2 regions of the Thalassospira sp. NFXS8 genome follow, and region 1 is predicted to be linked to the other one. Evidence: predicted binding sites of a transcription regulator. Region 1 holds the regulator's gene; the other holds the start of a gene.
The links. Region 1 encodes PhoB, which activates phosphate uptake and scavenging genes when phosphate is short. Its sites were predicted from a motif close to TNTCATAAAACTGTCA; they were not measured.
Positions count from the first base shown of each region.

Region 1 (6,099 bases):
GGCTGTTCCTTCCATCGTGTTTGGTCTGCTGGGGCTGGAACTTTATCTTAACGTGATGCATTTGCCGCGTTCGGCCCCGGTTGTTGGTGGTTTGACCCTGGCATTGATGACATTGCCAACCATCATCATTGCCGCGCGTGCCGCGATCAAGGCTGTACCGCCCTCTATTCGCCAGGCGGCCCTTGGCCTTGGGGCGTCACCCGTGCAAACGGTTAGCCACCATGTTTTGCCGCTTGCCATGCCGGGCATTCTGACCGGTACCATCATCGGGATGGCTCAGGCACTGGGCGAAACCGCCCCGCTTTTGATGATCGGGATGGTGGCCTTTATTGTTGATATTCCCGGCAGTGCAATGGATGCGGCAACGGTGTTGCCTGTGCAGATTTACCTGTGGGCAGACAGCCCGGAACGCGCCTTTGTCGAAAAAACCTCGGCGGCGATTATGGTGTTGCTGGCCTTCCTGATCCTGATGAACGGGTTGGCTGTGTTATTGCGCAAGAAATTTGAACGGAAGTGGTAAAATGGCTGTTGTAACGACTGATGCAATGACGAACGCACCGCAAACGCGGGGTAATTCGAAAATGGCGGCCCGCGACCTGAACCTGTTTTATGGCGACGCGCAGGCACTTTATAATGTTGACCTTGATGTTGTTGAACGCGAAGTCACCGCGCTGATCGGCCCGTCGGGCTGTGGTAAATCGACGTTTTTGCGGTGCCTGAACCGCATGAACGACACCATTGATGGCGTGTCCATCAACGGCAAGGTTACTCTTGATGACCGCGATATCTACGACAAGGTTATTGATGTGGTGCAGTTGCGTGCCCGCATCGGCATGGTGTTTCAAAAACCGAACCCGTTTCCAAAATCGATTTTCGATAACGTGGCCTATGGCCCGCGTATTCATGGTCTGGTCAATTCCCGCGATGAACTTGACGAAATCGTCATGACTTCGCTGGAAAAGGCTGGCCTGCTTAAAGAAGTCAAAGACCGTTTGGCATCGCCTGCCACCGGTCTTTCCGGGGGGCAGCAGCAACGCCTGTGCATTGCCCGTGCCGTTGCGGTCAGCCCCGAAGTTATTTTGATGGATGAACCCTGTTCCGCGCTTGATCCGATCGCGACCGCCAAGGTCGAGGAACTGATCGACGAGCTGCGTTCGAACTACACAATTGTCATCGTCACTCACTCCATGCAGCAGGCCGCGCGTGTGTCGCAGCGCACGGCTTTTTTCCACCTGGGTAAACTGGTGGAAGTCGGCGAAACGGACCAAATTTTTACCAACCCGCGAGACGAACGCACCAAAGGCTATATCACTGGGCGCTTCGGCTAAGCCGGGCAGGAGGTAATACGATGAGAAAAGAAGAAAGCCATATCGTCAGTTCATTTGACGATGAACTGACACGGTTGAACAATATCATTTCGCAAATGGGCGGTTTGGCCGAAAGCCAGCTGATTTCGGCCATTCGCGCCATTTCAAAACGCGATTCCGAACTGGCCGAACAGGTCATTGTTTCGGACCTGCGGATTGATAAGCTAGAACAGGAAGTGCAGGATTTTGCTGTACGTGTTCTGGCCCTGCGTCAGCCGATGGCCGATGATTTGCGACAGGTCGTTACGGCATTGAAACTGTCGAACGATCTCGAACGCATTGGCGATCTGGCCAAGAACATTGCCAAACGCGCACAGGTTCTTAACCAGATGGCGCCGATCCGCCCGGTTCAGGTTATTCCCAACATGGCGCGCCTGGCCCAGGAAATCATCAAGGACGTTCTGGACGCCTATATCGAAAACGATGCCGAAAAGGCCCAGCGCGTTTGGGCGCGGGACCAGGAAGTGGACGATATGTACAATTCGCTGTTCCGCGAATTGCTGACCTATATGATGGAAGATCCGCGCAACATTACCGCATCGACCCATCTTTTGTTCATTGCCAAAAACATTGAACGTATTGGCGATCATGCCACCAACATCGCTGAAACGATCTATTACCGGATCAAGGGTGAAGATTTGCCCGTTGATGGCCGTCCGAAAAATGACGCTGCCAATTTTGCTGTGATTGAACCCAACGAGGCAGGGGAATAACAGGATGGATCCTACGGTTCTTATTGTCGAGGATGAAGCCGCCATCGTTACGATGTTGCGCTATAACCTTGAACGCGAAGGCATGAATGTTGTCGAAGCCGGTGATGGCGACGAAGCCTTGAAAATCATGGCTGAAACCCATGTTGATCTGGTTTTGCTCGACTGGATGTTGCCGGTCATGTCGGGGATCGAGGTGTGCCGCCAGATCCGCCGGAAACCGGAAAGCCGGGATTTGCCGGTGATTATGGTGACCGCACGCGGCGAAGAAGGCGACCGTATTCGTGGCCTTGATACCGGTGCCGATGACTACGTGACCAAGCCCTTTGCCATTGGCGAATTGCTGGCCCGTATCCGTGCGCTTTTGCGTCGGTCGGGTCCGGCGCAACCACAGGGGCAGTTGATCTATTCTGATATCGAAATGGATTTGGCCGCGCACCGGGTTAACCGCAGTGGCAAACCGATCCATCTGGGGCCGACAGAATTTCGCCTGTTGCGGTATTTTCTGGAACATCCGGGGCGGGTTTTCTCGCGCGAACAGTTACTTAACGCCGTTTGGGGGCCGAATATCTATGTCGAAACCCGCACGGTAGATGTGCATATTCGCCGTCTGCGCAAAGCATTGAACGATGTTAAAGGCACCAAGGACGTTATTCGGACTGTTCGTGCGGCGGGCTATGCCCTTGACGATGATGCCGCTGCGTAACCGGCATTTTTATTTAAGTAAATTGTGACAGAATTTCGCAATTTACACTGAAATTACAAGGCCCTGTCACATGACAGGGCCTTGTTTTATACAATATTGAAATATTGTCGCCCTTCGTTATGGCTTTTCGCCGGACAGGGGGGCGGAAGCGGTGGTTTTGGCCGTCGCCGTTGCGGGTGCCGTAGATGGCGCACTGATCGGTTTTGTGGCGCTGCCGGGTGAATGTGATGGCGCGCGTGGTGCCAGTTCGTTCATCAGCAGCATGTCGGCACGGCGGAATTTGGCAATTTCGGTATCAATTTCATCCTGGGGGACATCGCAGGCTGATAATACATGGTCTGACAGGCGCAGGCCGGTTTCCAACACTTCGGGGATGGCGGCATTGGCACCGCTGCGGGCCAATGCGCCGATATGGGAAATGTCCTGGGCGCGGGCGAAAATTTTTAAATGCGGGTAATGCTGGCGCAGCAAGGCCACGGTTTTTTCGGTTTCATGCGGGGTGCCCATGGCAACGGCGGCCACATGGGCTTGATCGGTATGGGCCGCCCGAAAACTTTCCGGACGCGAGCCATCGGCAAAATAAACCGGTAATCCTTCGGCACGGCCCCGTGCAACTTGCTGGGCGTCGGATTCCAGCACGATAAAGGGAATATTCCGGGTTTTTAACAAACGCGCCAAAACGCGGCCAACGCGGCCACAGCCAATAATCAGCACATGATGTTCAACCCCTTCGGTGTGGCTTTCAATTTCACCAAGCTGGTCGGTTTCGCGCGGGTGCAGGATATCTTCCAGCTTTTTGCCCAGGCTGATCAGGCTGGGTGTTACGGCCATGGAAATGGCAACAATCGGCACAAGAATGGCGGCAAGATCGGGTGTGATGGCACCGTTTTGGGCGGCCAGTGTAAACATGACAAAGGCAAATTCGCCGCCGCCCGCAAGCCCCATTGCAATGCGGATCGAAACGGCACGGTCAAACCGTGTTGCCAGCGACAGTACAAACAGGATTGCGGCCTTGATCAACAGCAGGGCCGCCACGCCCAAAATCACCGTGATCGCGTGATTGTAAACCACCCCGATATCGACCGACATGCCAACTGACATGAAAAACAGCGATAGAAACACCCCGCGAAACGGGGCAATGTCGGCTTCGATCTGGTGGCGAAATTCGGTTTCGGCCAACATGACGCCGGCAATAAACGCGCCCAGCGCCATGGAAAGACCTGCCATTTCGGTCAGGGTGCTGGCAGCCAGCACCGCAAACAGGGTGCCAATGGCAAACAGTTCGGGGTTGTGCAGGGCGGCAATGGCGCGAAACATCGGACGTAATAAATACCGCCCCGCCAGCAATAAAAGGGCAACCGCACCAAACCCGGCCAGAATACTGACCCACGGGCTGGTGGTACTGGTGGTGTTGCCCGCCGCCTGCACCATGATCAAAAACGGTCCGACCGACACGTCTTGCAACAGCAAAACCGCCAATGCAGCCCGGCCAAAACGGGTATGTAACTGACGTTCATCGGATAATTGCTTAAGAATGATTGCCGTTGATGACAGGGCCAGCGCGCCAGCAATGACCAACGCCGCGGGCAGGGGTAAATCAATGGCCACCAGGGCGATAAAGCCGACGCCCAGCGTCACCAGAATTTGCAATACGCCAAGGGCGGCAAATTTGCCGCCAATCACGCGCAACCGTTCGCGCGACAGCTCCAGCCCGATCATGAACAGCAAGAACACCACGCCCAGTTCGGCAACGGTGGAAATATCCCTGTTGCTGGGAATAAGCCCCAATCCGAAAGGGCCGATCACCAACCCGCCCACCAGAAACCCGATAATCGAATTGGCCCGCAAACGCTGGGCAAGGGGCACTGCAATCACGGCAGCGCTTAAAATCAGGAACAGCTCGAACAGCACATTGCTATGAGGCATGAATGATCTTCCAGGGTCGTTAAATTCGCGGCCAGTCAACAAACGGTCCCGGTTGCGTGCAGCATAGCAAAACGGGGTGAAAAAACGATGTAAATCTGGTTTTTACGGTGTGTGTTTGCGTGGGAAAGTTGCTTTTAGGCATGGGTTTATAAAGGTTTTCAAGATGGTTTTACGATGTCGGCGGGGCATTGCGCCCGATATTGTCCAGGTTCTGGTTCGGCATTTTCAAGTGTTGGTCGGCGATGTTTCAATTTCAATGAGCGGGGCTGGAAAACCGGTTTCTGGCAGGAGAAAAAGGTCACATTCCGTTTGACGCATTGTGTTTTTAAAGATGTGCCATATGTAATGTCACATTCAGGCGGCGATCGGCTGTGTTTTAGGTAACAACACGATAATACAGGGCTGGTCAGTTATGCCTGCGATCCGCTATTTGGGGACACAGCTTGCGTTTGCAGGGTGGCAGTGCCATCTTGCGCGGCAGTGCCCGGATGAATACAGGGCACATTTTTTTTAATAAAAAACGGCGGACCGGTTTTGGAACAGCTTATACCCTATTTACAGATATTAGCCGGATTGGTGCTTTTGACGGTCGGAGGCGAATTTATGGTTCGCGGGGCCGTTGGTCTGGCGCTGTTGATGGGGATTTCCAAGGTCATTGTCGGGCTTACCATTGTTGCTGCGGGCACATCGGCACCTGAATTTGTGGTGTCGCTGAACGCAGCCCTTGCCGGGTCGGGCGATATTGCGATGGGGAATGTGGTTGGTTCGAATATTGCCAATATTTTGCTGATTTTGGGGGCTGTCGCTGTTTTAAAACCTATTGCTGCCAGCCGGACCACCACCGTTCGGGATGGCGGGGCCATGTTAATAGGCACTTTGCTGTTTATCGGGTTTTGCATGTTTGGTGTGATCGACCGCTGGGCGGGGTTGGTGATGCTCGCAGTGCTGATCGGCATGTGGTATTTCACCTATAAACATGACAAGCAAAATCCCGGTGATGCCAGTTCGCTGCACGAAGATGAGGCCGACGAAGTCGGCGAAGCCCCGTCGGGCTGGACTAAACCGGTTGTTGCCACAGTCGTTGGCGTGGTGGGCCTGACATTTGGTGCCGATTTGCTGGTGGATGGTGGTGTAACCGTCGCGCGCGATTTTGGTGTGTCGGAAGCCGTGATTGGCTTGACGCTGGTGGCGTTTGGTACGTCCTTGCCCGAACTGGCCGCTTCAATGGTTGCAGCATTTCGCGGGCATTCGGATGTGGCGCTGGGAAATGTTTTTGGCTCGAACCTGCTTAACCTGCTGGTGATTATTGGCGGTGTTTCGGTAATTTCCCCCATTTCGGTTCCCGCGCAAATCGCCCAGTCCGATATCTGGATAATGCTGGCGGTTACGG
Region 1 covers NZ_JAGEMF010000002.1:774,370-780,468, forward strand. The annotation lists gene pstA (phosphate ABC transporter permease PstA) at 1-520, shown strand, start outside; gene pstB (phosphate ABC transporter ATP-binding protein PstB) at 522-1,328, shown strand; gene phoU (phosphate signaling complex protein PhoU) at 1,349-2,080, shown strand; gene phoB (phosphate regulon transcriptional regulator PhoB) at 2,085-2,783, shown strand; gene J4E05_RS12700 (cation:proton antiporter domain-containing protein) at 2,901-4,709, opposite strand; gene J4E05_RS12705 (calcium/sodium antiporter) at 5,244-6,099, shown strand, end outside.

Region 2 (4,355 bases), on a different contig from region 1:
CAAACATCCAGCCTTCACGCAGGCCATGCCCGGAAAAGATCACTTCCTTTGCCTTCATGCGACCTAGCAAATGGTGCATGACAAGGGCGGCATGGGGCAGGCTGTCGGTCCGGCGTTTTGAGACGCCACCAATTTTTTCAAGCGAGGCCCGGCTTTGTTGTGAAATGATTTTGGTCAGGTCGGAAATTTCGCTGTTGGGCATGGTCATGTTGTGGACCACGGAAATCGGATAATCTTCTTGCGCGATATAAAGTTTGGCAATGGAGCGCCACGACCCACCCACGGCATAAAGCGGCAGTTTTTGCGGTTGGCCCAGCCATGGTACGGTATCAAGATAGTGGTTTACTTCGGCTTCCAGGGCATCGCGTTTGTTGCCAAAGACCGCATGCAGGCGCATTGCCCCCAGCGGCAGACTAACCCGTTCCTGAATTTGCCCCTGATCCAGTAATACCAGTTCCAGCGACCCGCCGCCGATATCGCCCATAACGCCGGTTGCGTGCGGGTCACCCGATATAATACCCAGGCCGGACAGGCGGGCTTCCTCAAGGCCATCAATGACCTTGACCCGAAGGCCGGTTTCATCAAGCACACGCTGGCAAAAAATATTACCATCGCTGGCAGCACGGACAGCCGCGGTTGCCAGCACATCGACACGCGATATTTTCATGGCCCGCAGCAGGGTGGCAAACCGGCGCAAGGCACCGATTGCCATTTCAACCCCTTCTGCATTCAGCTTACCCGATCCATCGGGGTCACGCCCCAGGCCGCACATGACCTTCTCGTTGAAAATCGGGGCCGGTGCGCGGGTTTGACCATCAAATACCACCAGTCGGACCGAGTTCGACCCGACGTCGATAATGGCAATACGTTTGGACACCCTGTGTTCGGTAAGCATATGTCTGAATGTACCTGGTTATTCTATTCGTCGAGGACCAGAACCGGCACCGAAGACACGTTGTCTTCGTCAAGGGCGCTGCCCCGCCCGGACAGGGACGGGTTGGTCATGAAATAATCGTTGGCCGAAAACGCATCCTTGCCCGCTTCGCAGCGTTCGTAAGATCCGTCCGGCTGGAGATACCAGCTTTGGGCGGTGTCTTTCAAATTCGCAATCATGATTTGTTCGATGATCTGGCGATGGCAAGTGGGGTTTTCAATTGGCACCAGGCATTCGACCCGGCGATTAAGGTTACGTGGCATCCAGTCGGCCGAGGAAATAAACGCCTTGGCTTTGCGCGATGGCAGTTTTGCGCCATTGGCGAATACCACAATGCGCGAATGTTCCAAAAACCGGCCAACGATGGATTTAACCCGAATATTTTCCGACAGGCCCGGCACACCGGGGCGTAAACAGCAAATGCCACGGACCACAAGGTCCACCGGGACACCGGCCTGTGACGCCCGGTACAGGGCATCAATCACCACCGGGTCAACCAGGCTGTTCATTTTGGTCCAGATCCCCGAAGGCTTGCCTGCTTCGGCATTTTCGATTTCTTTTTCGATATTGGCAATCAGGCTGGGGCGCATGGTGTGTGGGGCGATGGCAATTTTTTCAAGTGAGCGCGGCGTTGCATAACCGGTCATGAAATTGAAAATGCTGCCAGCATCCCGGCCCAGTGCCGGATCGCACGAGAAGAACGAAATATCGGTATAGAATTTTGCCGTGATCGGGTGGTAGTTGCCGGTGCCAAAATGGCAATAGGTACGAAGCCCGTGGGTTTCGCGGCGCACGACCAGCGAAATTTTGGCGTGGGTTTTCCATTCAAGGAAGCCATAGACAACCTGGCAGCCAGCACGTTCCAGGTCGGCCGCCCAGCGCAGGTTGGCTTCTTCATCGAACCGGGCTTTAAGTTCGACCATGGCGGTAACCGATTTGCCAGCTTCGGCCGCCGCAATCAGGGCCTTCACAATCGGGCTGTTTTCGGACGTACGATACAGGGTTTGTTTAATCGCAACCACATCGGGGTCGCGCGCGGCCTGCAACAGGAACTGTACAACCACATCGAAATCTTCAAACGGGTGGTGAACCACCAGGTCCTTTTTGCCAATGGCGGCAAAGCAGTCCCCGCCAAAATCGCGGACCCGTTCGGGGTAGCGCGCGGCATAGGGCGGAAACAGCAAATCGTGATGCAGATCGGAATCAATTAACTGTTTAACGTCAACCACCCCCAACAGCCCGTCAACCTTGACGACCTCTTCCGGGGCGACATGAAGTTCGTCGATCACGAAATTCAAAAGGTCTTCCGGGATCGAGGCATTGACCTTAAGCCGGATGATGCTGCCGCGACGGCGGCGCTTTAGCGCGGTTTTAAACACGCGCACCAGATCTTCGGCTTCTTCCTCGATTTCGACATCCGAATCGCGAATGACGCGGAACAGGCCATGTTCGATCAAATCAAAGCCGGGAAACAGTTTGCCCAGATACATCAGGACAGCCTGTTCAAGCGGCAAATACCGTTCGGTTTTGCCCGGCAGGCGCAAGAAACGCCCTATTTTCGGCGGCATCGGGATCAGCCCGCGCATATTGTGCCCGTCTGACGGGTCAAACAACTGCATGACGATGGCAAAACCCAGATTGGGAATAAACGGAAACGGGTGCGACGGGTCAATCGCCAGCGGCGTTAGGGTCGGAAATATTTCGCGCATGAAATATCCGTCCAGCCATTTACGGTCCGTCTGGGTTAAATCATCGGGTTCGATTACGGAAATGCCAAGCTGGTGCATGTCCCCGCGCAGCTTTTGCCAGATGCGCTGCTGGTCTTGCAAAACCTGGTTGGCATCGTAGGTAATGGCGCGCAATTGTTCCGACGGGCTTAAGCCATCCTGGCTGATATTGGTCATGCCCGCACGAACCTGCCCGACCAGACCGGCAACACGGACCATGTAAAATTCGTCAAGGTTGCTGGCAGAAATCGACAAAAAGCGCAGACGTTCAAGCAACGGATGATTTGGATTTTGGGCTTCTTCCAGAACACGGCCATTAAACGCCAGCCAGGAAAGTTCGCGATTGATAAAGCGCTTTTCCGAATCAATGGAAATTGCACTTGATTGAATTGCCGCAGCGTGTGTCACGCAAAGCCTCCTGCCATGAGCCATGTGGTACTGGAATTAAGACGCCACCATGTCTTTCGCTTGCGAGTATACGATAACTGTTTGTTAAACTGCAATTTGTAACCCGAAAAAAGCATGTGTTCCTGATGGCGCGCTACAAGATTCGACGTGGCAGAATAGCCAATAACGCGTGCGGAAAATCCTACAGTTATATGTCAGTTTTTTCATTGGTGCCGTTGGGTCAGTTATGGCATTTCTGTGCCTGATAACATTGACCCATCACAAACGAGCCAGTTGTTTATGAAGACACTGTTGTTATTGCGCCATGCCAAATCCAGTTGGGCGGACCCGGCCCGCGCAGATCACGACCGCGACCTGAATGCCCGCGGGGAAAAGGCGGCACCGGTGATGGGGCGGTTTTTGTATAAACAGAACCTGATCCCCGATCTTGTATGGTGTTCGACCGCGCAACGCACGGTGCAAACGGTTGGTTTGCTAGGGCGTGGTTTTGCCGATGACGCCAAGGTGATTTACGCCCGTGATATGTATATGGCCGCCGAAACCACGCTGTTAAAATGCCTGCATCAAACCCATGACGAAGCCGACCGGGTTTTGATGGTGGGGCATAATCCGGGGTTAGAATGTTTGGCGCAGGCCCTGATCGGGGTGGATGAACACGGATTGCGGGGCGACATGGCGCAAAAATATCCCACTTGTGCCTTGTGTCAGTTCGAATTCGATGTTGATAGCTGGGTAAATGTTGAATGGGGTCAGGGACGCCTGACACGGTTTGTCAAAGTGCGTGATTTGCGCGATGATCTGTTAACCGGAACGCACAATGTGATCCGTGGAACAGACGACAGACCCGCCGATACTTGACGCGGGCAGGCGAGAAGCGTTTTATACCGTCAAATTCATATACTGGCTGCTGTGCCAGGCAAGGATCGCGATGGGGCGGACGTTATTTGTTGCCGGTTTGGCAGTGATGCGTGCGGCTTTAAGCGTTTTTTGTTTGACAGCGCCGGTCAGCCATGCACCTTTGCGGCCAATTCGCGGCCCAAAATATAACGCAACCTGGAAAGACCATGCATCCTTATCGCTCACATAATTGCAATGCACTTCGCGTTTCCGACGCCGATGCCCAAGTCCGCCTTTCTGGCTGGATTCACCGCAAACGCGACCACGGCAACCTTCTGTTTGTCGATTTGCGCGATCATTATGGTATCACCCAGGTCGTGATCGACATTTCCAGCCCGCTTTTTGCGGTTCTGGAAAAATCACGCGCCGAAAGCGTGATTACGGTTGAT
Region 2 covers NZ_JAGEMF010000001.1:998,408-1,002,762, reverse strand. The annotation lists gene J4E05_RS04515 (Ppx/GppA phosphatase family protein) at 1-877, opposite strand, end outside; gene J4E05_RS04510 (RNA degradosome polyphosphate kinase) at 919-3,069, opposite strand; gene J4E05_RS04505 (SixA phosphatase family protein) at 3,349-3,927, shown strand; gene aspS (aspartate--tRNA ligase) at 4,134-4,355, shown strand, end outside.
Region 2: J4E05_RS04510 (RNA degradosome polyphosphate kinase) is a predicted target of PhoB. The motif match lies at 3,251-3,266, and genes of this name have one in related genera.